4 regions of the Enterobacter sp. TMH.L2 genome follow, and region 2 is predicted to be linked to each of the others. Evidence: predicted binding sites of a transcription regulator. Region 2 holds the regulator's gene; each other region holds the start of a gene.
The links. Region 2 encodes PurR, which represses purine synthesis genes. Its sites were predicted from a motif close to CANGCAAACGTTTGCNTG; they were not measured.
Positions count from the first base shown of each region.

Region 1 (5,588 bases), 1.9 Mb from region 2:
AGATAGATTACACTCGCCCCACCTGCATTCTGATGGGTCAGGAAAAAACCGGCATTACCGAAGAGGCGCTCGCGCTTGCCGATCAGGACATCATTATTCCTATGATCGGTATGGTGCAATCCCTGAACGTGTCCGTCGCCTCGGCGCTGATTTTGTACGAAGCCCAGCGCCAGCGCCAAAACGCAGGCATGTATCAGCGTGAAAACAGTACGTTACCGGAAGCAGAGCAGCAGAGACTGCTGTTTGAAGGTGGCTATCCTGTGCTGGCGAACGTTTCCCGCCGGAAAGGCTTACCGTACCCACATGTGAATCAGCAGGGTGAGATAGAAGCTGATGCCGCATGGTGGGCCACGATGCAGTCGGCGAAATAAGCCATGAAAGGCCGCCTGCTGGATGCCATACCGCTAAGCACGCTTGCCGGAGTAGGCGCCAGCCAGAGCGGAAAGCTGGCCAAAATAGGCCTGCATACCATCCAGGATCTGCTGCTGCACCTGCCGCTTCGCTACGAAGACCGTACCCATCTTTACCCCATTAACGACCTTCAGCCGGGCCTGTACGCCACGGTGGAAGGCGAAGTGCTGAACAGCAATATCACCTTCGGCGGACGCCGGATGATGACCTGCCAGATTAGCGACGGCACCGGCATTCTCACGATGCGTTTTTTCAATTTCAACGCCGCGATGAAAAACAGCCTTTCTGCCGGCAAGCGCGTGCTCGCCTACGGTGAAGCCAAACGCGGCAAATACGGTGCCGAGATGTTCCACCCTGAATACCGCATTCAGGGCGACCTCAGTACGCCGGATCTGCAGGAAACGCTCACGCCGGTTTACCCGACGACCGAGGGAATCCGCCAGGCTACGCTACGTAAGTTGACCGATCAGGCACTCGAGCTGCTGGATACCTGCGCAATTACCGAACTTCTGCCCGCCGAACTGAGTCAGGGCATGATGAGCCTGCCGGAGGCATTACGCACCTTGCACAGGCCGCCGCCGGACATGAAACTGGCCGATCTGGAAACCGGTAAACACCCGGCTCAGCAGAGATTAATCCTCGAAGAGCTACTTGCCCATAATCTGAGTATGCTGGCGCTACGAGCCGGGGCACAGCGCTACCATGCGCTACCGCTGGTTAATCACGACGCACTAAAAAACCAGTTACTTGCTGCCCTGCCCTTTAAGCCTACCGGGGCTCAGGAACGAGTCGTCGCAGAAATAGAACGAGATATGGCGCTGGACGTACCTATGATGCGTCTGGTGCAGGGCGACGTAGGTTCCGGTAAAACGCTGGTTGCCGCCCTGGCAGCCCTTCGTGCTATCGCACACGGTAAGCAGGTTGGCCTGATGGCCCCCACAGAATTGCTGGCTGAGCAACACGCCAATAACTTCCGTCAGTGGTTTGAACCATTAGGTATCGAGGTAGGCTGGCTGGCAGGGAAGCAAAAAGGCAAAGCCCGGATTGCGCAACAGGAAGCCATTGCCAGCGGCCAGGTTTCGATGGTGGTTGGCACTCACGCTATTTTCCAGGAGCAGGTTCAGTTTGCCGGGCTGGCGCTGGTTATCATTGATGAGCAGCACCGTTTTGGCGTGCATCAACGCCTGGCGCTGTGGGAAAAAGGTCAGATTCAGGGCTTCCATCCTCATCAGCTGATCATGACCGCAACGCCGATTCCACGCACGCTGGCGATGACTGCCTATGCTGACCTCGATACCTCAGTCATCGATGAATTGCCGCCGGGACGAACGCCAGTCACTACCGTGGCAATAGCGGACACCCGCCGCAGCGAGATAATTGAGCGAGTACGCAACGCCTGCCGCGACGAAAAACGTCAGGCATACTGGGTTTGTACCCTGATTGAAGAGTCTGAACTGCTGGAAGCCCAGGCTGCGGAAGTGACCTGGGAAGAGCTAAAAACCGCCCTCCCGGAGCTTAACGTTGGTCTGGTACACGGGCGCATGAAGCCACAGGAAAAACAGGCGGTAATGCAGGCATTCAAGCAGGGCGAACTGCATCTTCTGGTCGCCACCACGGTGATTGAAGTCGGCGTGGATGTGCCCAACGCCAGCCTGATGATCATCGAAAATCCTGAGCGTTTAGGGCTTGCGCAACTCCACCAGCTCCGCGGCCGTGTTGGCCGTGGCGCCGTGGCCTCTCACTGCGTGCTGCTGTATAAATCCCCGCTATCCAAAACGGCACAGCTTCGCCTGCAGGTGCTGAGAGACAGTAATGATGGTTTTGTGATCGCGCAAAAAGACCTGGAGATCCGCGGGCCTGGCGAGCTGCTAGGAACTCGCCAGACGGGTAACGCAGAATTCAAAGTGGCCGATCTGCTGCGGGACCAGGGAATGATCCCGCAGGTTCAGCGCCTGGCGCGCCACATCCACGAACGCTATCCTGAACAGGCTAAGGCGCTTATAGAACGCTGGATGCCGGAAACCGAGCGTTACTCCAACGCTTAAGCAAACAGCGGTAGCATCAGGAACAGCTTGATCACCACCGCATTCACGATGTCGATAAAGAACGCCCCCACCATCGGCACCACCAAAAATGCCATATGCGACGGACCAAATCGCTCGGTAATCGCCTGCATATTAGCAATCGCCGTCGGTGTGGCGCCCATGCCAAAACCACAGTGACCGGCGGCCAGCACCGCCGCATCGTAGTTTTTGCCCATCAAACGCCAGGTAACAAAAATAGCGTACAGCGCCATAAACAACGTTTGTACGGCCAGAATAGCCAGCATCGGTAACGCCAGAGAGGCCAGTTCCCAAAGTTTAAGGCTCATTAACGCCATCGCCAGGAACAGCGAAAGGCTGACGTTGCCCAGTACGGAAACCGCCCGTTCGAAGACACGATAGAAACCCACGGCCGCGAGCAAATTACTGAGAATCACGCCAATAAACAGCACGCAGACAAACGTCGGCAGCTCAAAAGGTGTGCCCTGCAATAACCCCGCAACGACACGCCCCACCGTCAGGCAGATAGCAATCAGGGCGATGGTTTCAATCATCACCAAAGAGGTAATGACCCGCCCGACATCTGGCTTTTCAAACGCGCCGGGGATCTCGTTATCTTCAGGCGCACCATTCGGCGTAGACGAATGTTTAACCAGGTAGCGGGCAACCGGGCCACCAATTAAACCGCCCAGCACCAGGCCAAAAGTCGCACAGGCCATAGCGACTTCCGTCGCATTCTGGAAACCATAGCGTTCGGTAAAGAGTTTGCCCCAGGCTGCACCGGTACCGTGCCCGCCGGACAACGTTATCGAACCGGCCAGCAGCCCCATCAGCGGATCGAGCCCCAACATGCTGGCCATACCGATGCCAATGGCGTTCTGCATGACCAGTAGCCCAACGACGATAAACAGGAAAATCCCCACCACCTTCCCGCCTTTGCGCAAACTGGCGATATTCGCATTCAGGCCGATTGTGGCAAAGAAAGCGAGCATCAAAGGATCTTTGAGGCTCATATCAAACTCAATTTCCCAGCCCATGCTCTTTTTCAGGACAAGCAGGGCTATCGCCACCAGCAGCCCACCGGCCACGGGTTCAGGAATAGTGTATTTTTTGAGGAAAGGGACCGAGTGGACCATTTTACGCCCCAGAAGCAGCACTAACGTGGCGGCCACCAGGGTAGAAAGGGTATCAAGATGAAACATTGCAGGACTCCTTTTATTGCGCATCCATCATTCGCGCTTAATTATCCTTCGCTGTTATTTCCTTCATGGATGAAATCAGCCGGCGCATTTTAACCAAAAAATGCGCCGCCGTTATAACTAATGCTCAATTTATGACATTTCGCTCTTATCCCATCAGGCTAGCAATCGTTTGCTTTTGCCGTTCAGTCCGTTAAAATCAGCGCTTTTCCAGCCATGAGATCGTCACTGATGTCCGTGAATGCCGTAGAGTCAGATAATGCGCAACCGGTTGCGCAGACTCGCCCGAGCGAACTAATTTATCGCCTTGAAGACCGCCCGCCGCTGCCACAAACCCTTTTTGCCGCCTGCCAACACCTGCTGGCGATGTTTGTGGCTGTGATTACACCGGCATTGTTAATTTGCCAGGCGTTGGGGTTACCGGCATCGGACACACAGCACATTATCAGCATGTCTTTGTTTGCCTCTGGCGTGGCTTCGATTATTCAGATCAAAGCCTGGGGGCCAGTAGGTTCAGGTTTGCTGTCGATTCAGGGCACCAGCTTTAACTTTGTCTCTCCGCTGATTATGGGCGGCATGGCGCTGAAAAATGGCGGTGCGGACGTGCCGACGATGATGGCGGCACTCTTTGGCACGCTGATGCTTGCCAGCTGCACGGAAATGCTGATTTCACGCGTGCTGCATCTTGCTCGTCGTATCATCACTCCTCTGGTTTCCGGCGTGGTGGTCATGATTATCGGTCTGTCCCTGATTCAGGTTGGGCTGACCTCTATCGGCGGTGGCTATGGCGCCATGGCCGATCACACTTTCGGCGCACCGAAAAATCTGCTGCTGGCAGGCGCAGTTCTGCTGGTTATTATCCTGCTGAACCGCCAGCGTAATCCGTACCTGCGCGTAGCGTCCCTGGTCATCGCGATGGCCGTGGGCTATCTGCTCGCCTGGGCTCTGGACATGCTGCCAGCCACGACTCAGGCCGCGAACACCGACCTCATCATGGTTCCTACGCCGCTGTATTACGGACTTGGCATCGACTGGAGCCTGCTGATCCCGCTGATGCTGGTGTTTATGGTGACCTCGCTGGAAACCATCGGCGACATCACCGCCACCTCCGACGTCTCCGAACAGCCCGTTTCCGGCCCGCTGTACATGAAACGCCTGAAGGGCGGCGTACTGGCTAATGGTCTGAATTCCTGCGTTTCTGCCGTGTTCAATACCTTTCCGAATTCCTGCTTTGGCCAGAACAACGGGGTTATTCAATTGACCGGCGTTGCCAGCCGCTATGTGGGCTTTGTTGTCGCCCTGATGCTGATCGTGCTGGGCCTGTTCCCGGCAGTAAGCGGCTTTGTACAGCATATTCCTGAACCTGTTCTCGGCGGCGCAACGATTGTGATGTTCGGCACCATTGCCGCTTCCGGGGTGCGTATCGTCTCCCGCGAGCCGCTGAACCGCCGCGCGATTATGATCATCGCCCTGTCGCTCGCCGTTGGCCTTGGCGTATCCCAGCAGCCATTGATCCTTCAGTTCGCGCCTGACTGGCTGAAAACCCTACTCTCTTCGGGCATTGCTGCCGGTGGGATCACGGCCATCGTGCTTAATCTGATTTTCCCGCCAGAAAAAGAGTAACGCCCTTACGCGCCGGCAATGATTTTTTGCCGGCGCGAAATCTCCTTTGACAATCCCCTCCTTGAGCTACAGCGGTAAATCGGGCATAACACCCTTAGCGAAACTGAAAGGGGTGGAAGGCAATGAAATTCCTCGGAAAGCTGGTTCTTATCCTGTTGGGCCTTGTGATACTGGCGCTGGTTGCCTTTTACATCCTGCTGCAAACCCGCTGGGGCGCGGGCCAAATTAGCAGTTGGGTGAATGAAAAAACGAGCTACCACCTCTCTTTCAATGAGATGGCGCATGACTGGTCTTCGCCCACCCATCTGGTGTT
Region 1 covers NZ_CP193791.1:4,608,856-4,614,443, forward strand. Annotated here, with positions in the region: gene trmH (tRNA (guanosine(18)-2'-O)-methyltransferase TrmH) at 1-371, shown strand, start outside; gene recG (ATP-dependent DNA helicase RecG) at 375-2,456, shown strand; gene gltS (sodium/glutamate symporter) at 2,453-3,655, opposite strand; gene ACREYP_RS22100 (nucleobase:cation symporter-2 family protein) at 3,884-5,275, shown strand; gene ACREYP_RS22105 (AsmA family protein) at 5,398-5,588, shown strand, end outside.
Region 1: a site for PurR is predicted at 3,814-3,831, ahead of ACREYP_RS22100 (nucleobase:cation symporter-2 family protein). Genes of this name have one in related genera too.

Region 2 (5,588 bases):
ATTTTCCCCGTATTAAGAGAAGCTGATGTCAGACAACACGCAATTGCATGGCCTGTGCGACCGTTTTCGTGGTTTTTATCCGGTAGTTATCGACGTTGAAACCGCAGGTTTTAACGCTAAAACCGATGCGTTACTGGAAATCGCCGCCGTTACCCTGAAGATGGATGAAGACGGCTGGTTATCCCCCGACGAAACGCTGCACTTCCATGTCGATCCGTTTGAGGGCGCGAACCTGCAGCCTGAAGCCCTGGCGTTCAACGGTATTGACCCGCATAATCCCCTGCGTGGTGCCGTCAGCGAATACGATGCCCTGCACGCGATTTTCAAAACCGTGCGAAAAGGCATTAAAGACAGCGGCTGCAGCCGGGCGATTATGGTGGCGCACAACGCCACGTTCGACCACAGCTTTATGATGGTGGCGGCAGAGCGAGCCTCTTTGAAACGCAACCCGTTCCACCCGTTTGTGACGTTTGATACCGCGGCCCTGAGCGGCCTGGTGCTGGGGCAAACAGTGCTGGCCAAAGCCTGCATCGCCGCAGGCCAGAAGTTTGACAGCTCGCAGGCCCACTCCGCCCTGTACGACACCGAGCAAACCGCCCTGCTGTTCTGCGAAATCGTCAACCGCTGGAAGCGCCTCGGCGGCTGGCCGCTGCCGCTGGCCGACGAACCGGAATCTGAAGCATAAAAAAAGCGACCTGAGGGTCGCTTTTTTACTGGCTGGCGAAATTATTCTGCGCCTGGCTCTTCAGATTTATGCTTCTCTGCGGTCTCTTTAATCAGCGCCTGCAGTTCGCCGCGCTGGTACATCTCGATGATGATGTCGCAGCCGCCGACCAGCTCACCGTCCACCCACAGCTGCGGGAACGTTGGCCAGTTAGCGTATTTTGGCAGCTCAGCACGAATGTCCGGGTTCTGCAGAATATCCACATAGGCGAAACGCTCGCCGCAGGCGGACAGCGCCTGAACGGCCTGAGCGGAGAAGCCGCAGCTCGGCAGCTTCGGGGAACCTTTCATATAGAGAAGAATCGGGTTCTCAGCGATCTGGCGTTGAATTTTTTCAATAGTGCTCATTGTCATGCTTCCTCAAACCTTGATACGGCAATAGCCTGCCATTGTAGCCAGTTGCGCCCCGGGCAGAAAACACCATTTTTATCAGGGTTTCTCTTTCCCCCGCCTGGCGCGCAAACATACCTTAAGAATAACACTTTTACAGCGCGCGAAAATGAGCAATTTGCTTCATTCAAGATCAATTAAACAGCGGATAACACCCTGGAATGGCTAATTTTTTAGCTATAGCTTCCACTTTTGACCGTTAAATAGTATTTGCCTATTAACATTATCGGCTTTTATGCATTAGAATCGTCGGGTTTCGCAAAAATCATACGCAGGCATGATGGTTAGCATCGTGTCTTCATTTATCAGGGGATTGACGAGTGGCGCGGATAAATAAAATCTCTATCACGCTATGTGCTCTGCTATTTGCTTTGCCCTATACACCTTTGGCGCAGGCGTCCGAGCACGCCCGCCATCCTGTTGCACAAAAAGGCCATCCGGCCAAGACAACAACCAGTAAAAGCAACAAGGGCAAAGAAAAAGCAAAACCGAAGGTCAGCACAGCCTCCACAAAGAAGTCCGGTAAAAAAACAACCTCACCGGCGAAAGCCAAAGTGGCAAAACACACCACCTCAGGCAAAAGCAGCACCCTCGCTAAAACTAGCAGCAAAAAAACCTCGCAGAAATTAGCCCTACAGCCAGCCTCAGCCTCCGTTGCGTACACTGAAAAATGCACTCATCGTAAAGGGCATAAAAAGCAGTGCGTTAAGGTGAAGTCGGAAAAAAATCTGACCATAGCGCAGGCGCATAAAGTGCGCGTGCAGAAAGCGCAAAAAACGGCCATGAACAAGCTGATGGGGCAAATTGGAAAACCGTATCGCTGGGGAGGTACTTCCCCACGCACAGGTTTCGACTGCAGCGGGCTGATTTATTACGCTTATAAAGATCTGGTGAATATCCGTATTCCACGCACCGCCAACGAAATGTATCACCTGCGCGATGCCTCCTCCGTTGACCGCGGCGAACTGGAAAGCGGTGACCTGGTGTTCTTCCGTACCCAGGGCCGTGGCACCGCCGATCACGTTGGCGTCTACGTTGGCAACGGGAAGTTTATTCAGTCCCCGCGCAGCGGCCGCGATATTCAGATCACCTCCCTGAGCGAAGATTACTGGCAGCGCCATTACGTGGGCGCCCGCCGGGTCATGACGCCAAAAACTATTCGTTAATCTTATCGCGCCCTTTCGGGCTAATCAGACTGATTAAAATATTAACAGCCCGGCACGGGCTGTTTTATTTTGTTGTTTCATTGCGCTTTTTTGCACTCTCGTAATTTGCTAACCTTATGACCACACAAAATGTAGCTATATTGTGAAGCAAAATAACAAGGAGTGAAGCCATGTCGTTCGAACTACCCGCCCTGCCCTATGCCAAAGATGCGCTGGCACCGCATATCTCAGCCGAAACCCTCGAATACCATTACGGCAAACACCACCAGACCTACGTCACTAACCTGAATAATCTGATCAAAGGCAGCCCGTTTGAAGGTAAAACGCTGGAAGAGATCGTGACAGGATCTGACGGCGGGATCTTCAATAACGCGGCCCAGGTCTGGAACCATACGTTCTACTGGCACTGCCTGGCGCCGAATGCCGGCGGGGAGCCGACCGGTGACGTGCTGGCAGCCATCAACCACGCTTTTGGCAGCGTGGAAGCCTTTAAAAAGCAGTTCACCGAAGCGGCCATCAAAAACTTCGGCTCCGGCTGGACATGGCTGGTGAAAAATAGCGACGGCAGCCTGGCTATCGTCTCGACCTCTAACGCAGGTACCCCATTAACAACCGGAGCAAAACCGCTGCTGACCGTGGACGTATGGGAACATGCTTACTACATCGATTATCGCAACGCTCGCCCGGTTTATCTCGACCACTTCTGGGCGCTGGTCAACTGGGAATTTGTTGCGCAAAACCTGGCAGGCTGATTTTTAGCGGTTAACCACGAAGGAGGGAAGCAACGCTTTTCTTCTATATACGAGAAGGGCCGCGAAAGCGGCCCTTTGTAAATCAGTGCAGGACGGCGGTTAGCGCCCCGGCAACAATCAGACTCAGTACGATAACCGTAGTCACCACGGAAAACTTCAGATCGGTACTCATCGTAAGCTCCTTTTATTTCCCTACAAAGTGTATGTGGGGTGATTTTCCCACAATTAGCGATAAAAATCCTGCTGGATTTGCACAGATATCGGTTTTCCCTCTTCCACTTTGCCCCGGGATAAGCCAAAATCCTTCGCTAATTTACCGCGTATCGCCCGGCAACGCCCTCCTCCCGCTGTATGTCGCATCCCCGACAGGCCTGGAACCAACGTGTTGCCCCAGGAGTTAGCGAAGGCAAACGTTTAACACATGAGTTATCAGGAGTTTACGATATGGTCTGGAGTGACATCTAATGGCAACGATTAAGGACGTAGCGAAGCGCGCAAACGTTTCCACTACCACTGTGTCACATGTCATTAACAAGACCCGTTTTGTGGCGGAAGAGACACGCAACGCCGTCTGGGCAGCCATCAAAGAGCTGCACTATTCGCCTAGCGCCGTGGCTCGCAGCCTGAAGGTCAACCACACCAAATCCATCGGCCTGCTTGCTACCTCAAGCGAAGCCCCTTATTTTGCGGAAATTATTGAATCCGTTGAGAACAGCTGTTTCGCCAAGGGCTACACCCTGATTCTGGGCAACGCGCACAACAACTTTGAAAAGCAGCGTGCATACCTGTCCATGATGGCGCAAAAACGCGTGGATGGGCTGCTGGTCATGTGTTCCGAATACCCTGAGACGCTGCTTTCAACCCTGGAAGAGTACCGCCATATTCCGATGGTGGTGATGGACTGGGGCGAAGCTCGTGCGGACTTTACCGATTCCGTGGTCGATAATGCCTTCCACGGCGGCTACCTTGCGGGCCGCTACCTGATTGAACGTGGCCATCGCGATATCGGTGCTATTCCGGGTCAGCTGGAGCGAAATACCGGCGGCGGCCGCCATGCAGGGTTCCTGAAGGCACTTGAAGAAGCCAATATCAAAGTGCCAGATAACTGGGTGGTTCAGGGTGATTTCGAACCAGAGTCTGGTTATCGCGCCATGCAGCAACTGCTTAACCAGCCGCATCGCCCTACCGCCGTTTTCTGCGGCGGCGATATTATGGCGATGGGTGCAATTTGCGCCGCAGACGAAATGGGGCTGCGCGTGCCGCAGGACATTTCTATCATCGGCTATGACAACGTGCGCAACGCCCGCTATTTCTCTCCGGCGCTGACCACAATCCACCAGCCGAAAGAGCGCCTGGGCGAAACGGCGTTTAACATGCTGCTCGACCGCATCATTAATAAGCGCGAAGAGTCGCAGACGATTGAAGTCCATCCTCGTCTGATTGAACGCCGCTCGGTGGCCGACGGTCCGTTCCGCGATTACCGCCGCTAAGCCTCTTCGGGGGCCGGGAATGTGTTACCCGGCTCCTGCAGCCACTCCTGATTCATCGTCTCACTGTCACCCAAATAGTCCAGCAGCCAGCTCAAAGCGGGCGAAGCATCGTCCTGCCGCCAGGTTAAGCAGCAGGCCGCGTCCGGGAATGGATTCTCCAGCATCAGCTCTTTCCAGTCGCCCCTGACGAGCCACGGCTGGGCAATGTGCGTCGGCACCATACCAATGCATAATCCCGCCGTCAGGCAATCCGCCCCCGACGCCCAGTCCGGCACCACCACGCGGCGTTGGTTGTCCAGCAGCCAGGTAATGCGCTTGGGTAACGAACGGGATGTGTCTTCCAGCACAAGGGATGGCCAGGGACGGATGTCATCATCCAGAATAATACCTTCCCGTTTCGCAAGCGGATGGTCAGCGGAAACCACGCAGCGCCAGCTTAGCGCCCCCATGTCCCGAAATGCGTAACGCCCCCCGACCGGGATAGCCTGCGTGGCGCCAATCGCCGCCTCAACTCGCCCGTCGGCAAGCGCATCCCACACGCCGTTGAACACTTCCTGGGAAACCCTTAACTCGATATCCGGGAAATGACGATAAAAATCCAGCACCAGCTGGCGAGTACGCTCAGGTTTAACGATATTGTCTACCGCAATGGACAGGTGCCCACGCCAGCCGTTGGCTATCTGCTGGCACTGCTGGCGCGTTGCCATCATTTTTTTGATAACAGACCGACCTTCTTTGAGAAAAAACGCCCCGGCGGCGGTCAGCTCAACGTCCCGATGACGCCGTTCAAACAGCGGCACGGCCAGCCACTCTTCAAGCTGACGCACCGTGTAGCTAATGGCAGAAGGCACGCGATGAAGCTCCTGGGCTGCACCGCTAAAGCTGCCGTTTCGCGCCACGGCATCAACCACTTCCAGCGAATATTCAGACCACATATTTCTGCCTGCAAAAAATTTGAATGCAATTTGCAAATATTAGCGTTTCACAAGCGGTTTTGCACTCCGTAGACTCCTGCCCCGTTAACCTGCTATCAAAATCAAGAGTGAAACATGCAACCATCAAAGGGA
Region 2 covers NZ_CP193791.1:2,725,940-2,731,527, forward strand. Annotated here, with positions in the region: gene rnt (ribonuclease T) at 26-685, shown strand; gene ACREYP_RS13045 (Grx4 family monothiol glutaredoxin) at 727-1,071, opposite strand; gene ACREYP_RS13050 (C40 family peptidase) at 1,434-2,279, shown strand; gene sodB (superoxide dismutase [Fe]) at 2,450-3,031, shown strand; gene cydH (cytochrome bd-I oxidase subunit CydH) at 3,114-3,203, opposite strand; gene purR (HTH-type transcriptional repressor PurR) at 3,496-4,521, shown strand; gene punR (DNA-binding transcriptional activator PunR) at 4,518-5,456, opposite strand; gene punC (purine nucleoside transporter PunC) at 5,571-5,588, shown strand, end outside.

Region 3 (5,588 bases), 870 kb from region 2:
CCGGCGGTACGGTTATCGAAATCGGGCTGGAAAAACCAGCCGAGCTGGACACCATGCGCGCCGCGCTGCAGAAGGCGGGCTTTGAAGAGCCGCTGGTGCAGAACTTTGGCAGCAGCCGTGACATCATGGTGCGCATGCCGCCTGCTAAAGGCGAAACTGGCGGCCAGGTGCTCGGCAGCAAGGTTGTGAGCGTGATTAACGAAGCGACCAGTCAGAATGCGGCAGTGAAGCGTATTGAGTTTGTCGGCCCAAGCGTGGGTGCGGATCTGGCTCAAAACGGTGCGATGGCGCTGCTCGTCGCGCTGTTGTCGATTCTGGTGTACGTTGGGTTCCGCTTCGAGTGGCGTCTGGCTGCCGGTGTGGTTATCAAGCTGGCGCACGACGTGGTAATTACCATGGGCGTGCTGTCGCTGTTCCACATTGAGATTGACCTGACCATCGTCGCGTCGTTGATGTCGGTTATCGGCTACTCGCTGAACGACAGCATCGTGGTTTCGGACCGTATTCGTGAAAACTTCCGCAAGATCCGCCGCGGGACGCCTTACGAGATCTTTAACGTCTCCCTGACCCAGACGCTGCAAAGGACCTTGATCACATCCGGTACCACCTTAGTGGTTATCCTGATGCTGTATCTGTTCGGTGGGGCGCTGCTGAAAGGCTTCTCCCTGACGATGCTTATCGGTGTCACCATCGGTACCGTGTCTTCTATCTACGTCGCCTCTGCGCTGGCGTTGAAACTGGGCATGAAGCGCGAGCACATGCTGCAGCAAAAGGTAGAGAAAGAAGGGGCGGATCAGCCGTCCATTCTGCCGTAATAGCGTTAAGCGTTTGATAAAACCGCAGCCTTCGAGCTGCGGTTTTTTTTCGCCTGGTGTTTTTCTCCTGACAGTATGGTGTCAGGAGGGGGCCAGTAGACTCGTGGTTACTGACAACACAGGAGAAAAACAATGAGCACACTCATCAACTGGTTTGAGATCCCCGTTACCGATATGGCGCGAGCGGTCGCTTTTTACCAACGAGTACTGAACGCTGAATTTCGTCGCGAAACGATAGCCGGCGTGGAGAATGCTGTATTTTCGTATAACCAACCGGCCACCGGTGGTTCTTTAGTGAAAGGGGAGCGGTTTGTGCCTTCTGCGACTGGCGCGGTGATTTATCTTTATACGCCCGATATTGTTAAAGCATTACAGCAGGTAGAGATGGCGGGAGGCCGGCTGGACTTTGGTCCTCAGGTGCTGCCCTATGATATCGGCACGATTGCGTTAATGATCGACAGCGAAGGCAATCGCGTTGGGTTGCATCAGCCTGTTTAAGCCTCAATACTGACGCTAAAGCCTGCCGCTCGGGCAGGCCTTATTTTTTCCGGAACATCCATGAGCCGAAGAGCCGATCGATTATTTCAGATAGTGCAAATCCTACGCGGCAGGCGCCTGACGACGGCTGCACAGCTTGCCGAACGGCTGGAAGTCTCAGAGCGGACTGTCTACCGCGACATTCAGGATCTTTCCCTCTCCGGCGTGCCGATAGAAGGGGAGGCTGGCTGCGGCTATCGCCTGCTGGCCGGGTACGATCTTCCACCGCTGATGCTGACGACCGGAGAGGTGGAGGCGGTGATTGCGGCGTTAAGAATGGTGCAAACCTGGAGCGGAGAAACGCTGGCGAAATCTGCCGAGTCCGTGCATGAAAAGCTTCTCGCAGTGCTCACCCCGGAAAAGCGTCGGGTTGCCGAACGCAGCCGTATTATCTCGCCAAATTTTAACAAGTTTCCGCAGGTGAAAGCCCGGTTCGATCTGTTTCATTCCGCCATCGACAAATGCCAGGTTGTTCATTTGCTGTATGAGGATGAAAAAGGGGAATTGACGGAGCGGGATATTCACCCTCTGGGGCTGTCATTTTGGGGAGAGGTCTGGCTGCTGGTGGCCTGGTGCGAGGCTCGGAATGATTATCGTAGCTTCAGGCTGGATCGCTGCCGGGATATTCATTTAACAGGAAATGTGTTTCAGGAGCGACACGATCGTTCTCTGCAGGCTTTTATTGCCCTTCAGAAGGCCAAAGGTTACCTGCCTGAGAAATAAAAAAACCGGCCAGCGGGCCGGTTTTTTACAAGTGGTGGTGATTAGAAGTTGTAACCGACAACCACGTAGTAGCCGAAGCCGGTCGACTTCACGCGTTCGTTCATGAAGAACGGCTGCTCGCCATCTTTCCACTGGCCGCCGTTATGGAAGTAACGGGCCACGAAGGAGTAGTGCAGGTGATCGTAGTTCAGCGACAGGATGTGGCTGGACGCAACGGAGTTATTGGTACGGTACTGCTCGTTGCCCAGGTCAGAGTCCCAGTCAACGTTGGTGAAACCGATATAGCTCAGCTTACCGCCCCACAGGGAGGTAATCGGCACGAAGTATTTCACCTTGAAGCGGTAGCCATCCCACTCGTTTTCGTTAGACGCACCGTAGTTCTGCCACTGGTACTTGGCATACACGTTCATCGACAGGCTCATTGGCAGGCCGGTATCGATGTCGGTACCCAGACCCATGTACCAGGTGCTCTGGCGATTAGCCTGGTTACGACCCATGTCGTAAATGTAGTTGTTCGCGAAGTACCACTCTTTGAACGGACCAAAGCTCAGGTCGGTCCCGGTCAGCTTGTCGATGGAGAAGCGAGGTTCGATTTCCATAAACAGTGGGGAGCCGTGGTTCCAGATCCCTTTCGCCTGAGTGTTGCCGCCGAAGAAGACTGGCGCATCCACGTAGCCGTAGAAATCGAACCAGTCTTTTTTGGCGAACGCTTCATATTCCAGGTAGGTATCGTTGCGCAGCTGCGGCCCGAAACGGGTGTGATAGCTGCCGACAACGTTAACGCTCTGGTGCCACCAGTCGGAGAGGTATTCGCTGTTTTTTGCTTCTTCTGCGCTGGCAGAGAAAGAGCTGGAAAGTGCCAGAACGGTGCCGGCTGCCAGAATAATTTTTTTCATATTTTTAGCCACTGTTTACGTAATTTTGGTGCGATGCGGATGTGAGATGTCATCCCTGGCCGCCGGTCTCAGGGAAGGACCTTTGCAGCGCGACTATTATAGAAATCCCTGCTCACAAAAATATGTTCTATTTCACATTCTTCTCATATGCGTAATCGATTGCGTTCACGTTTGCGCACATTAAAAACGGCGTGATTGTACCTGCTTCGACAAATTACGCAAACGTATGCCCAGTTGTTACATGTAAGTGTGATATGGATCACTATAAAGACGAGATGATAACAGGGGGTTTGCTTCACATATTGTGCGGGGGGTGTGAAAGAGTGTGACAGGCGCGCCTCGCCGGAAAATGTCTCTTAGTCATCTTTTGCTTTCACATTTTTGCGGATGAGTGGGGTGACTTCAGCCCTCACCCCGGCCCTCTCCCGGAGGAAGAGGGGGAAAACTGCCGATGATTTATTCCCTCTCCCTTTTAGGGAGAGGGCCAGGGGGAGGATAAGAAGCGAAGCTGTGGTTGAAGCGAGCGGCGGATAAGGGGGCGAAAGAATTATTGCGCGGGTGCTGGCTGCGCGGAAGAAACTGGCTGGATATCATGGACGCGCACAAACCCTAATTGATCGGGCGTGATACCGGACAGGCGAAGCGGAATCGACACGTCGCTTGGGGCGAGAATGCTGGCCGGGGCGTCTATGGACTGCGTTTGCACGTTAACTTCCTGGAAACTGTCGGTGGTGCCCTGGATCTGCCCCCATTCTACTTTGCCGCTAAATGCCGGCAGCGGATCGTTGGATTCTCCCTGAATCAGCAGCGTGGCGCGGGTGCCGTTGGCTTCAGCCGCAACGTTTGTCAGCGACATTTTCAGGTTACCTATCTGGCTGTTGAGGCGCGCTGCCGTGTTTGAACCCGGTAGCAGATAAACGCCGCTGGTCGACTTCGCGTTCAGGGCATTCTGCTGGGTCAGCTTCACCGTTTGCTGGCTAAGTTTAGTCATTTCCTGATTTAACGAACCAATTTGACTGCGCATCTGGCGCACTTCAGTTTGCTGGGCACAAGCGGTCAGGCTTATCAGGCTTGAAACCAGGATAATTCTTAAGTAAGTCTTTGTCATGGTTAGTTTTTCCTTGCTAAGGTTCGCTGATTTAAGCGTAGTTCTTCGCGCTTGAAAAGTCATATTTGATGTTGCAGTGTCGGCGCTGTCTTTGTACTCCCGCAACTTCGCGGTAAACTATTGTTCATCTTTATAATCCCAGCAGGAAACGCTATGCATTGCCCATTCTGTTTCGCCGTGGACACCAAAGTTATTGACTCTCGCCTGGTGGGTGAAGGTTCCTCCGTACGCCGTCGGCGCCAGTGTCTGGTCTGTCACGAACGCTTCACGACTTTCGAGGTTGCGGAGCTGGTGATGCCGAGAGTGGTGAAGAGTAATGAGGTGCGCGAGCCGTTTAACGAAGACAAACTGCGCAGCGGCATCCTGAAAGCGCTGGAAAAACGTCCGGTCAATTCTGACGACGTGGAAATGGCCATCAGCCATATTAAGTCGCACCTTCGAGCAACCGGCGAACGCGAAATCCCGAGTAAACTCATCGGTAACCTGGTGATGGAGCAGCTCAAAAAGCTGGATAAAGTCGCCTATATTCGCTTTGCTTCGGTCTACCGTAGCTTTGAAGATATCAAAGAATTTGGTGAAGAAATCGCCCGTTTACAGGATTAATGCTGATGTCCCTTGATGAACAGTTTATGGCTCGAGCGCTTGAGCTGGCTAAGCGCGGGCGTTTTACCACTGCACCGAACCCGAATGTCGGCTGCGTGATAGTTAAAGACGGCAATATTGTGGGGGAAGGGTTCCACTTTCGCGCCGGGGAACCTCATGCGGAAGTTCACGCTTTGCGCATGGCAGGCGAACAGGCCCGGGGCGCAACGGCCTATGTCACCCTCGAACCCTGCAGCCACCATGGCCGCACGCCACCGTGCTGTGATGCCTTGATTGCCGCAGGCGTTTCTCGCGTGGTAGCCGCCATGCAGGATCCTAACCCGCAGGTTGCCGGCCGGGGCCTCTACCGCTTGCAGCAGGCGGGCATTGAAGTCAGCCACGGCCTGATGATGAACGAAGCTGAAGCGCTGAACCGCGGGTTCCTCAAGCGTATGCGCACGGGTTTTCCATTTATCCAGCTTAAGCTTGGTGCTTCGCTGGACGGCCGTACCGCGATGGCAAGCGGAGAGAGCAAATGGATTACCTCTCCCCAGGCGCGTCGCGATGTGCAGCGCCAGCGCGCGCAAAGTGCCGCGATTCTTTCCAGCGACGCGACCGTATTGGCAGATAACCCGTCATTAACGGTTCGTTGGGATGAGCTGGATAGCGCCAGCCAGGCTATTTATTCCCAACAGGATTTACGTCAGCCGATTCGCATTGTGCTGGATCGTCAAAACCGGGTAACGCCACAGCACCAAATTATTGCCAATCCGGGGCAAACCTGGCTTGCCCGCAGCCAGGCGGATGAACAATCCTGGCCGGAGGACGTCGAGCAACTGCTGGTGCCTGAACATAATGGGCATCTTGATTTGGTCGTGTTAATGATGCAGCTTGGCAAACGCCAGGTGAATTCTGTCTGGGTTGAGG
Region 3 covers NZ_CP193791.1:3,597,401-3,602,988, reverse strand. Annotated here, with positions in the region: gene secF (protein translocase subunit SecF) at 1-815, shown strand, start outside; gene ACREYP_RS17365 (VOC family protein) at 948-1,313, shown strand; gene ACREYP_RS17360 (helix-turn-helix transcriptional regulator) at 1,374-2,075, shown strand; gene ACREYP_RS17355 (nucleoside-specific channel-forming protein Tsx) at 2,117-2,971, opposite strand; gene ACREYP_RS17350 (SadB/YajI family lipoprotein) at 3,519-4,079, opposite strand; gene nrdR (transcriptional regulator NrdR) at 4,233-4,682, shown strand; gene ribD (bifunctional diaminohydroxyphosphoribosylaminopyrimidine deaminase/5-amino-6-(5-phosphoribosylamino)uracil reductase RibD) at 4,688-5,588, shown strand, end outside.
Region 3: a site for PurR is predicted at 3,187-3,204, ahead of ACREYP_RS17355 (nucleoside-specific channel-forming protein Tsx). Genes of this name have one in related genera too.

Region 4 (5,588 bases), 390 kb from region 2:
ATCCAACAGCGGCGTGCCATGCTGCCAGCCGGAGCGCATCACGATAGCCGCTGCCAGCGTCTCTTTAATAGGGGCCGCGCCGGTTGCATCGCGGTAGCCGCGCTGGTGCAGGCCTTCGCCGCTGAGATCCAGGGCGATGCTGGCGGTATCTTTATTCAGCCAGACGTTAATGCGCAGATCCGGCTGCTCGCGATCGACATCCGGCCGCGGCAGGTTTTTACGTGTAAAGGAGTCAACGATCGCATCCTTTACCTTCAGCGCCCCGTACTGGCTGTTGCGAATGGTTTCGTTCAGGCCGCTAAAATGCACGGCAAAGGTTGCGCCCGGCCCGAACAGCGCCGGCCAGTCGATCGCCATCACGCCGAGATAAAGATCAAGATCGCTGTAGACTTTACATTCGCTGAGCGGCAGCAAAATGCGCGAAGCCAGGCGGCTCCACATCAGGCTTTGATAGAGTAGACGAGTATCCCCCTGGAAATGTACGCCGCCCTGAACCACCTGGCAGCCCTGGGCCCCCAGGTTTTCTAGTTCAGTTTTTAACAGCTCTTCAAGCCCACGCGCCGTACTGGCAAACAGAGAATTCATATCGTCACTTATCAGGTAAAAAGAAAATTGTGGCGCATTATAGCTAATCCGCAACGCATGTCATAAAGTTGCCCTCTTATATTTACTTCCCACGGAGGGCGCCGTGATTACTTTGTCTCAACTCTTTATTCACCCGGTAAAATCTATGCGCGGCCTGGCGCTCTCCCACGCGCAGGCAACCACCAGCGGCCTGGCCTTTGATCGCATCTTTATGATTACCGAGCTGGATGGCACCTTTATTACCGCCCGCCAGCATCCGCAGATGGTGCTGTTCACTCCCGCATTCGTGCATGACGGCCTTTATTTATCCGCCCCGGACGGCAGCTCGGCCAGCATTCGCTTTGCTGATTTCGCCGCAACGCCTGAGCCGACAGAAGTCTGGGGCACGCACTTTACCGCGCTCATTGCGCCCGATGAAATTAATCAGTGGCTGAGCGGGTTCTTCTCTCGCCCGGTGCAGCTGCGCTGGGTTGGTGAGCAGCCCACCCGCCGGGTGAAACGCCACGAAGAAGTGCCGCTCTCTTTTGCCGACGGTTTCCCTTATTTGCTGACCAACGAAGCTTCGCTGCGCGACCTGCAAAACCGCTGCCCCGCCAGCGTTAAAATGACCCAGTTTCGCCCGAATATCGTGGTGACCGGTGCCTCTGCGTGGGCGGAGGATACCTGGAAAGTCGTGCGTATTGGCGGGGTCACTTTCGACGTGGCTAAACCCTGCAGCCGCTGTATTTTTACGACGGTTAGCCCGGAACGCGGCCTGAAACATCCGAGTGGAGAACCGCTCAAAACGCTGCAGGGGTTCCGCACCGCGCAGGATAATAGCGGCGCAGTCGATTTTGGTCAGAATTTGATTGCCCGTAACAGCGGAGTTATTCGCGTGGGCGACGAGCTGGAGGTGCTGGCCCACAGGCCGGCGAATGTTTATGGCCCCGGCGAAGTGGTGGAAAGCCTCGAACCTCAGAGCCAGCCTGAAAGCAGCGTCAGCATCGACTGGGAAGGCACGACGTTCCGGGGCAATAACCAACAGATTCTTTTGGAACAGCTGGAAAACAAAGGGATTCGCGTCCCCTATTCCTGCCGGGCCGGGATATGCGGAAGCTGTCGGGTTAGGTTGCTGGATGGCGAAGTGAAAGCACTGAAGAAAGGCGCCATTGGCGCGGACGGCACCATTTTATGCTGCAGCTGCGTGCCTACAGGGAATGTGAGCGTGGCGTCGCGCTAAACGGCCTGATCGAGACTGAGGCCGCTGCTTAAAGGCTGTGGTTTCAGCCGGTCATTCATCACTTTAATGGCATCCCCAAGCTGCATCGTGCGGCCAGCTAACGTGAGCCCCTGCTGAGCAAGCAGGCAAAGTGCGGCATTGTCGCCGGTTTCCACCACCAGCAGGTTCACCTGCTGCATATTCTCGCTTAGCCACACGCAGGCCCCTTCCCCTACTTCTGGCTGCCAGCCGTCGCCGTGGGAGACAAAATGCCAGCTTTTTGGCATCTGCGGTTTGAGGAAGCGAATCGCTACCAGGGCGTTGAGCACCAGCTCGGCGCGCTGCTCTTTCCCTAACGGTAAATCACGGCATTTTTCTTCAAAGGAGAAATAAAGCGCCGCATCATCAACACAAAAACCTGAATTTTCAAAGGCATCCGGGGTTAGCATTTTACGAGGAAAGCGCGAACGGAAAAGCATACCATTGGCCAAATCGAGCATCATTCGATCGTGCTCTTCATCGAAATACCAACGCCAGTTATCATCCGGTTTTATTCGCATAATGCTTACCCTTCATTTATCCCGCTGCTGAATTGCCACTCAAATTCTTACCATATTAATAAAAGACCAATATGTTTAAATAAGCAACAGTAGCGGAATATAAAACAACCAGGACCGAAAATAAAGCCCTGGTTGTCTGTAAAAGGTAAATGATCAGAGATGGGTAACGATTTCTTTAATCAGCGGTGGGCCTTTAAAAATGAAGCCTGAGTATATTTGAACCAACGAAGCGCCAGCCGCCATCTTCTCGCGAGCGGCAACCACGGAATCAATCCCTCCTACGCCAATAATCGGCAGGCGGCCATTTAATTCCTGAGACAGGCGGCGAATAATTTCCGTGCTTTTTAATTGTACAGGACGCCCGCTTAAGCCCCCGGTTTCATCGCAGTGTTTCATGCCCTGAACAAGGCTGCGGTCTAAAGTAGTATTGGTTGCAATGACCCCGTCAATATTATGGCGAACTAAACTGTCTGCCACCTGGATCAATTCTTCTTCAGAAAGATCCGGCGCGATCTTCACCGCCACGGGAACATATTTATGGTGGATCTCTTGCAGCGCTTGTTGCTTATTTTTAATGGCGCTTAAAAGATCGTCCAACGCTTCACCATATTGCAAAGTACGCAGCCCTGGCGTATTCGGTGATGAGATATTGATCGCAATATAGCCAGCATATGGATAAATTTTATCCATGCAGATCAGATAATCGTCTTTCCCCTTTTCAACGGGGGTATCTTTGTTCTTGCCGATATTAATCCCGAGCACGCCGTCGAAATGCGCTTTTTTTACGTTTTCGACCAGGTTATCCACCCCGAGATTATTAAACCCCATTCGGTTAATCAGCCCTTCGGCTTCCACCAAACGGAAGATACGTGGCTTGTCGTTCCCCGGCTGCGGACGCGGCGTCACGGTGCCAATCTCAATGGAGCCAAAGCCCATCGCACCGAAGGCATCGATACATTCCCCGTTTTTATCCAGGCCCGCGGCTAAGCCGAGCGGATTCTTGAACGTTAACCCCATGCAGGTCACAGGTTTTGACGGCACGTTCTGACGCACCAGCCACTCAAGCGGCGTTCCGGTGACAAAGCGTAATTGCTGAAAAGTTAACTCATGAGCGCGCTCTGGATCGAGCTGAAAAAGGGCTTTACGAACGAAGGGGTAGTACATGAACTCTCCTGGATTCCCGGTGTGCAGACCGGGGCGTTATTATTCACGATCCGGGGGATGATTGGAATTGACCTGTCGCAAAAAAGCCTGAATAGAGGCAAACGTTTTCTTTCCCGGCGCGCAATATGCGCTTTTTCGCAAATCTATCCCGGAAAAATCACTTAGCCATGGAAATCATCTCTGCGAGTATCACGCTAATTGTTATCAATATTAGATAAAAGCAAACAATTAGTTATAAGGAGTCGTGATGCGTGTGATTACCCTGGCCGGAAGCCCTCGCTACCCGTCCCGTTCCAGCTCGCTGCTGGAGTATGCGCGGGAGAAGCTGAGCGCCCTTGATGTTGAAGTTTATCACTGGCACTTACAGAACTTCGCGCCTGAAGACTTGCTCTATGCAAGGTTCGACAGCCCGGCGCTGCTGGCGCTCACCGAACAACTCAGCACTGCCGATGGCCTGATTATCGCCACGCCGGTTTACAAAGCCTCGTTTTCAGGCGCGCTAAAAACGCTGCTCGATTTGCTCCCCGAACGCGCCTTAGAGAAGAAGGTTGTTCTGCCTCTCGCCACCGGCGGTACCGTGGCGCATATGCTCGCCGTGGACTATGCCCTTAAACCGGTGCTGAATGCGCTCAAAGCACAGGAGATCCTGCACGGCGTTTTCGCCGACGACGGCCAGATAGCCGATTACCAGCACAAACCTCAGTTCACGCCTAACCTACAAAAACGTCTGGACGAAGCGCTGGAAACCTTCTGGCAGGCGCTCCACCGCCGTGACTTTGCGGTACCTTCGCCGTTTAACGCCCGAGGGGTGAGCCATGTTTAATTTGCTTAAACGCCGCTCTCCATGGCTCGCTTTTGCCGGCCTGCTTGCTTTTTCAACCTATAGCAACGCCTCGGACAGCGGCCCGGAACAGCTGCGCATTGGTTACCAAAAAGGCTCCGTCAGTATGGTGTTAGCCAAAAGCCACCAGCTCCTGGAGAAGCAATACCCGAATACCAAAGTCTCGTGGATTGAGTTTCCCGCCGGGCCACAAATGCTGGAGGCACTGAACGTCGGCAGCATCGATTTGGGCAGCACGGGCGATATCCCGCCTATTTTCGCGCAGGCCGCCGGAGCGGATCTGCTGTATGTAGGTGCCGAGCCGCCCAAACCGAAAGCAGAGGTGATTCTGGTCCCCGAAAATAGCCCCCTGAAAACCGTGGCGGATTTAAAAGGCCATAAGATTGCCTTCCAGAAAGGCTCCAGCTCACACAACCTGGTGCTGCGCGCGTTGCAACAAGCCGGACTGAAGTTTTCCGATATTCAACCCGCTTACCTGACCCCCGCCGATGCCCGCGCGGCCTTTCAGCAGGGGAACGTCGATGCCTGGGCTATCTGGGATCCGTACTATTCGGCGGCACTGTTAAACGGCGGCGTTCGCGTCTTAACGGACGGCAGCGAGCTGAATCAAACCGGGTCGTTCTATTTAGCTTCCCGCCCTTATGCAGAAGCGAACGGCCCGTTTCTTCAACAGGTACTGAAAACCTTTAGCGACGCCGACGCGCTCACCCGCACACAGCGGGCAGCAAGCGTAGCGCTTCTCGCCAAAACGATGGGCCTGCCTGAAGCAGTCATCGCCACTTATTTTGACCATCGCCCTCCTTCAGAAATTACGCCGGTCAACGAAGCGACTGCCGCCAAACAGCAAAATACCGCCGACCTGTTTTATGAAAATCGCCTTGTTCCAAAGAAAGTCGATATCCGAACCCGCATCTGGCAACCCGCCGGCACGACACAAGGAGCTAAGTCATGAGTCTGAATCTGTTCTGGTTCTTACCTACACACGGGGATGGGCACTATCTTGGCAGCGACACGGGAGCGCGTCCGGTCGACTATGGCTACCTGCAGCAAATAGCTCAGGCTGCAGACCGCATCGGCTTCACCGGCGTGCTGATCCCGACCGGGCGTTCCTGCGAGGATGCCTGGCTGGTGGCGGCCTCAATGATCCCGGTCACTCAACGGCTTAAGTTCCTGGTCGCACTGCGCCCGAGCGTTGTCTCCCCTACTCTTGCCGCTCGCCAGGCCGCCACGCTGGATCGCC
Region 4 covers NZ_CP193791.1:3,113,071-3,118,658, forward strand. Annotated here, with positions in the region: gene rlmKL (bifunctional 23S rRNA (guanine(2069)-N(7))-methyltransferase RlmK/23S rRNA (guanine(2445)-N(2))-methyltransferase RlmL) at 1-585, opposite strand, end outside; gene ACREYP_RS15075 (YcbX family protein) at 689-1,804, shown strand; gene zapC (cell division protein ZapC) at 1,801-2,343, opposite strand; gene pyrD (quinone-dependent dihydroorotate dehydrogenase) at 2,497-3,507, opposite strand; gene ssuE (NADPH-dependent FMN reductase) at 3,755-4,330, shown strand; gene ACREYP_RS15095 (sulfonate ABC transporter substrate-binding protein) at 4,323-5,300, shown strand; gene ssuD (FMNH2-dependent alkanesulfonate monooxygenase) at 5,297-5,588, shown strand, end outside.
Region 4: a site for PurR is predicted at 3,602-3,619, ahead of pyrD (quinone-dependent dihydroorotate dehydrogenase). Genes of this name have one in related genera too.